Pseudobacteriovorax antillogorgiicola: one gene and its partner. The protein of the gene in region 2 binds, or shares a complex with, the protein of the main gene of each other region. Links are inferred from orthologs where the notes say so. Each region holds a gene or a part of one and is shown on either strand. Other genes may lie near its edges.

What was found.
Region 1: the proteins of rpsG (region 2) and tig are in contact, whole or in part, in a crystal structure (PDB 3GTY), measured with the Thermotoga maritima proteins. The link is inferred for Pseudobacteriovorax antillogorgiicola from one-to-one orthologs. Residues at the interface, in WP_004081843.1 of Thermotoga maritima: Lys34, Lys52, Lys55, Glu59, Arg62, Gln63, Glu66, Asn67, Lys69, Val71, Arg95, Ala109, Lys110, Lys111, Gly112, Arg113, Pro114, Glu117, Glu121, Ile124, Ala125, Tyr127, Asn128, Asn129, Thr130, Gly131, Lys135, Asp139, Arg142, Met143; in WP_004081061.1 of Thermotoga maritima: Glu122, Val124, Val129, Leu130, Tyr133, Glu188, Gly259, Ile262, Tyr263, Glu266, Ser270, Glu273, Gln274, Glu277, Arg308, Gln311, Ile312, Ser315, Tyr316, Glu325, Arg329, Arg336, Leu363, Phe366, Trp367, Arg373, Leu377, Arg381, Leu384, Glu387.

Annotation. Positions count from the first base shown.
Region 1 is NZ_FWZT01000011.1:163,509-166,730, reverse strand. What follows is about bases 1-2,897. They hold tig (trigger factor), read right to left. Parts: upstream 2,146-2,897; coding sequence 856-2,145; downstream 1-855. Other genes in these bases: B9N89_RS15755 (Hpt domain-containing protein), read left to right, coding at 2,578-2,868; clpP (ATP-dependent Clp endopeptidase proteolytic subunit ClpP), read right to left, coding at 15-611. Outside these bases: B9N89_RS15750 (hybrid sensor histidine kinase/response regulator), read left to right, coding at 3,065-3,222. UniProt on the Bacillus subtilis protein: Involved in protein export. Acts as a chaperone by maintaining the newly synthesized protein in an open conformation. Functions as a peptidyl-prolyl cis-trans isomerase.
Region 2 is NZ_FWZT01000001.1:68,973-71,984, forward strand. Bases 326-3,012 are described here. They hold rpsG (30S ribosomal protein S7), read right to left. Parts: upstream 2,060-3,012; coding sequence 1,592-2,059; downstream 326-1,591. Other genes in these bases: fusA (elongation factor G), read right to left, coding at 326-1,483; rpsL (30S ribosomal protein S12), read right to left, coding at 2,089-2,463; rpoC (DNA-directed RNA polymerase subunit beta'), read right to left, coding at 2,612-3,012. In the rest of the region: more of fusA, read right to left, coding at 1-325.

The DNA of each region.
Region 1 (3,222 bases), on a different replicon or contig from region 2:
CTATTGGTATCTCTCTATTTTTCGGTCTTCTGAGCAGGAGCGATGATGTCATCCACAATGCCATATTCTTTGGCTTGTTCTGCAGACATGAACAAATCCCGGTCGATATCCCGAATAATCGTGTCAGCATCCTTACCGGTGTGATGGCTCAAAATTCCTGCCATTTTTTGCTTCAGGTTAATAATCTCTTGCGCCTGAATATCGATATCGGTTGCTTGGCCACCAGCACCCCCTAACGGCTGATGAATCATAATTCTTGAGTTCGGCAATGCATGACGCTTCTTGGGAGCCCCTGCGGCTAGGAGCCAAGCGCCCATACTTGCACATTGCCCGATGCAGTAAGTACGTACATCCGGGCGGATAAGTTGCATACAATCGTATATAGCGAGGCCTGCCGTTACAGAGCCGCCTGGGGAATTGATGTAGAAATTAATGTCTTTTTCTGGATCTACGCTTTCCAGATATAACAACTGAGCAACGATAACGTTGGCGATCTCATCCATGACAGGTGAGCCTAGCATAACGATTCGTTCATTCAACAAGCGCGAGTAGATGTCCCATGAACGCTCTCCTCGGTTTGTTTGCTCGACAACAACTGGTACTAGAGCCATTGCGACGTCCTTTTTACAACTCTCATGTTGACAATCATGCCGACAATAATTCTAAATATTTGCCAGCACATACGAGACTTAAGCTTAAGTCACATCCTGTCGAATGACAAGATCCTTCCTTGTGACGTTTTTCGACCTAGGACGAAACTTCTTTAAAAAAAAATCCCGGCTCTCATAGATTAGATGAGAACAGGGATTTTTACTAACCAAAATTTGTGGCTAGTAGAGAAATTTTTTCTAAGGGTTACTTCGCCTTATTTTCAGTCACGCTAGCATTTTCAAGCACAAGGTCAATAGCCTTCTTAAAAAGTAAGCTCTCGCGGGCTTGGTTGCCCATGGATTTCTTGATGCTTTCGATCAGGTTGTCATCAGGTTGCTCAGCAGCACCTGGTGAGCTTACCAACTCACGAACATGCTGGTCGAGATCTTCGTCGCTCACTTCGATGCTTTCCGCCTTGATAATCTCAGAAAGAATCAGAGTGTTCTTAGTGCGTTGTTTGGCCGGCTCACGAAGTTCCTTACGCTTTTCAGGGTCATTTTTCGCAGCCGTTTTCGCTTCTTCCGAAGGAAATTGCATTTCCTCAAACATGCTGTCGATCACTTGATCAACCATGCTTGGTGGTACGTCAAAGTCGTTTTTCTCTGAAAGCTGCTCCAGGATGCTGCCCTCAAGCTGATTGCGCTTGCCTTGCTCAGCTTGCTTTTGCAGACTATCGCTGATGTTCTTTTTAAGGGTCTCGAAATCTTCGAGACCAAGGTCTTTCGCAAGATCATCGTTAAGCTCAGGGATAATCATCTCTTGAATAGCTTCGACTGTTGTTGTGCATGAAACCGTTTTACCTACCAAAGACTCGTCTTGGAAGGATTCTGGAATCTTCACATCGAAAGTTTTGCCTTCGCCGACTTTTAAGCCCACAACTTGAGTTTCGATTTCCTCAAGTAAGTTGTTTTTTCCTAGTTCCACGGGAACTTTCTCAAAAGAGAACGGAGGGAAGTCGTTGCCGTCAAGAGTTGCAGTCTGGCTCAGAGTGACCAAGTGCCCGTCGGCAGCGGCAACATCGTCGCCTTCGACTTCTTTGGTTTTGCCCTGACGTCTTTGAAGAACTTCAAGTTCCTGGTTCAATGCTGATTCGCCGACTTCGATGGCGTCATAGCTGAGTTCGAGGCCCTTGTAGCCTTCGATTTCAATTGCCGGAAGAATGTCAACCAGCGCTGAGAACGAGTATGGCTTATCTTCAGCTGGAAGCTCCATAGTCTCTAGCACAGGGGCTGCGATGGGCTGGATACTTTGATCTTGGATCGCCGAGAAAAGATGGCTTTTGACCAGTTGATCGGCAACATCCATAGCGACGGAGTTACCGTAGAATTTCTTGATGACGCCTAGGGGAGCCTTACCAGGGCGAAAGCCTTTGATACGTGCTTTCTGCTTCAATCTTTTATATACGCTATCGAATGCGTTCTTTACGTCTTCTTGGGATAGTTCTACTTTGATGCGTTTTTGAACGCTGTTCACTTCTTCTACTAATGCTTTCATGAATACTCCCAAACCGATAAACGAGGACGCAAAGGTCCCTTAGAAAAGTCCGCAAATTATAAAAGCTTTGGTAGTTTTGTCAATCAGAGACGGCATCTTACCCAAAATTTATCCATCCCACCCTAAGTCTTTGAAATAACGGTTACGAAGTCTTGTCAAAGCTAGACCTGTCGTATATTTGCTCTAAAGATCCGAATCTCTTCGGGTGACTAGGTAAAATAAGCATAGCTATAGGACGCTATGGCATATTGGAGTATAATAGGTTTGTAGTCAGCAATCGTCTTGTCGTCATTACACACTTGTTCCATCGAATACTTGTATGCCGTGGCCGGTGAACTGGCGAGGGCGAAGCATCCTCAGAGTGTCACAGGGGACACGGGGCACTAGGTAATGATGACTCATTTCGAACCAATCTTTTGTTAAGAGGGAGCCATGCTCATAGAAGTAGACAAGGAATTGGAAGATGTTTTTCCGGTTTATATTCGCAACCGGCAGGAGGACCTGATGAATCTAGAGATTTCGCTTGAGCGGAAGGATTTCGACGTTCTCAAGCAAATCGGCCACAAGGTAGCTGGTAATGCTGCTGGCTATGGTTTACAGGATCTCGGTAAGTTTGCTAAGGATCTGGAATCCTCTGCCGCAGATAAGAAGCTCGATGAATGTCAGAAATTAGTTGTTCAGATGAAGGACTATATCAAAGGGCTTGAATTAAAGTTTGTTTAGCCCCACCGATTAGCGAGGGCTTGCGATTCAAGCCCGCCGTCCTCCACCAAAACACCGGTTCTAACTTTGCTCGAAACAATGTCTGGTTTACTCCCATGACTGGGCAGCATATTCCGGCCCAATTTTCGTTAGAAGTCCGAAGTAGCGAAGGACAGATGTCTCGTCTGCGGACCAGATGTCTATTTCTGGATTACTCATGGAAAGTCGGACATCTGTGAAGGTACTTAAGTTCCGAAAATTAACCTACCTTGTCACCAGTCCCTTCGTGATTGTTGGCTTCCTCTCATTCTTGCTAATTGCATCGATTGCCCTATCTTCGTTAAGGCTGGTGATTGAGCAGATGGCCCGTGATGT
Region 2 (3,012 bases):
TACTTTTAGAAACTTGCTTCGAGATGGTTTCACGATAGCTAACTTGTGGTTGGCCGACGTTTGCTGCCACCCGAAACTCCCGTAGGAGCCGATCGGTAATGATATCCAGGTGAAGCTCACCCATACCGCTGATCAGTGTTTGCCCTGTTTCAGAGTCATACTTAACCTTAAAAGTAGGGTCTTCTTTTTCAAGTCTGTCCAGAGCCTTCAGCATCTTATCAGAATCTGCTGTACTCTTTGGCTCTATGGCAATAGAGATAACGGTCTCGGGGACATCTAGGCTTTCAAGCCTAATGGGGTGCTTAGCGTCACACAAGGTATCCCCTGTGGCCACCATTTTCAGTCCCGCAAGTGCTACAATATGTCCCGCACCCACCTGATTGACTTCTGTTCTTTGGTTTGCTTCCATCATAAGGATTTTGGACACGCGCTCCCGCTTACCAAGCCTTGTGTTCAACACAGTTTCGCCGGCTTTAAGAACCCCTGAATAGAGGCGAGCATAGGCCAAATGACCGACATATGGATCATTCTGGATCTTGAAAGCCAGCATAGACAGCGGCTCGTCTTCGGTTCTCTTACGGGTGAGACTAGCTTCTTCTTCATCTGCGGAGTAGCCTTTCACAGCAGGCAGATCTAGCGGCGACGGTAAATAATCGTTGATCGCGTTAAGAAGTGGCTGGATGCCCTTATTTTTAAACGCTGAACCACAGAAAACAGGTACGATTTTCATATCAATGGTGGCTTGCCGCGCTGCTCTTTTTAGCTCATCTTCAGAAATTTCTTCGCCTTCTAGAAACTTCTCCATCAGACCATCATCTTGTTCAGCAACAAGCTCCACAAGCTGTTCCCGTGCAAGCTCGGCATCGTCCTGAACCTCTTCGGGGACTTCAACCACATTGAAGGCCGCCCCAGTCTCGTCGGACTCCCAGACATAGGCTTTCATGGTGATCAAATCGACCATACCCACAAACGCATCTTCAGAACCAATAGGAATTTGAAATGCTACAGGATTGGCTGCCAAGCGCTCCTTCATTGACTCTAAGGTGTTCTCAAATACTGCACCGACTCGATCGAGTTTATTGACAAAAGCAAGCCTTGGAACCTTATACTTATCCGCTTGACGCCATACAGTCTCTGATTGGGGTTCGACTCCTGCAACTCCATCGAATACAGCGATGGCACCATCAAGAACTCGAAGAGAACGCTCCACTTCCACGGTGAAGTCTACGTGCCCTGGGGTATCGATGATATTAATACAGTGTTCATTCCAAAAGCACGTCGTTGCAGCCGATGTAATGGTTATACCGCGCTCTTGCTCTTGCGCCATCCAATCCATGGTAGCCGTGCCTTCATGCACTTCGCCGATCTTATGAATTTTTCCGGTGTAAAAAAGAATTCGCTCAGTAGTTGTGGTCTTACCAGCATCGATGTGAGCCATGATACCGATATTGCGAACGAGGGTGAGATCTGTGGATTTAGCCATGGCCGGGACATCTCCCTTAGGGAACGAATGCGCCCGGCATTGCCTAAAAAACCGTCGGCGCCTTCATAGTTAAACAAGTACCAAGACGGTCTTTTTGACTCTAAACGATTACCAGCGGTAGTGAGCGAACGCCTTGTTAGCTTCAGCCATCTTGTGAACGTCTTCACGCTTCTTGATGGTTGCGCCACGCTTGTTTGCAGCGTCTACAAACTCTGCTGCCAAGCGCTCTTTCATACTTTTACCACCACGCTTACGAGCAAAGTCGATCAACCAGCGGATTGCTAGTGCTTGGCGTCGTTCAGGGCGGATTTCGATAGGAACCTGGTAGTTGGAACCACCAACACGACGAGATTTCACTTCAAGAAGAGGCTTTGAGTTTTCGACTGCATTCTTGAAGGTTTCGATCGGCTCAAGGCCTTGGCCTTCGATCTCTTCCATCGCGCCGTAGAATGCTTTCTCAGCAGCTGACTTCTTACCGTGTTTCATCATGCAGTTCATGAATTTGGTTACAAGTTCTTCTTTATACTTAGGATCTGGAAGAACCTTTCTCTTTTGTGCTACATGGCGACGGGCCATCGTCTATCTCCAATGAAAATTCTGTTTATTTAGGCCTTAGGCTTCTTCGCACCGTACTTACTACGGCCCTGACGACGATTCGCAACTCCAGAAGTATCTAGAGAGCCACGAACGATGTGGTAACGAACACCCGGAAGGTCTTTCACTTTACCACCGCGAACAAGAACAACACTATGCTCCTGAAGGTTGTGTCCTTCACCACCAATGTAGGAAGTCACTTCGATACCGTTTGTTAATCGAACCCTAGCTACCTTACGGAGTGCAGAGTTAGGCTTCTTGGGAGTTGTTGTATAAACTCGAACGCAAACACCGCGTCTTTGAGGGCAGCTTTTAAGTGCTGGAGCCTTAGTTCTGTTTTTCTGTATTGTTCGCCCTTGGGCGATAATCTGATTGATTGTTGGCATACTTCAAAATCCTTACTACAACACCTATCGAGAGGGGTGTATGACTACCAAGCTCTTCGAAAGAAAGCAAGGTCAAAATTGTACCTTAAGACAAAAATCAAGGGCCCTCCTACAGGAGAAGCCCAAAACCAAAATTTATCCAGTAATCTTATCCGTTTGTCGCCTCAGCAACTTCTGGGTTCGGCTTACTAGGACCGGCATCACGAAGTCTTGATTCCAAATGACGGTAGTGCATAGAGCCTGTACCTGCTGGAATCAATCGTCCCATAATGACGTTCTCTTTGAGGCCGCGAAGATGGTCCACCTTGGAGTTGATAGCAGCTTCCGTGAGAACCTTAGTCGTCTCCTGGAAGGATGCCGCTGAGATGAAACTATCTGTCGACAAGGATGCTTTGGTAATACCCAGAAGAAGAGGTTCGTAGGTTGCCTCTTGGCCCCCTGACGCCTTAATCTGAACATTAGAATCATCGACCTCAAAGCGTTCCACTTGCTCCCCTGGTAGGAAGCGCGTATCACCTGGGCTAAGAATCTTAACGCGGCGGCACATCT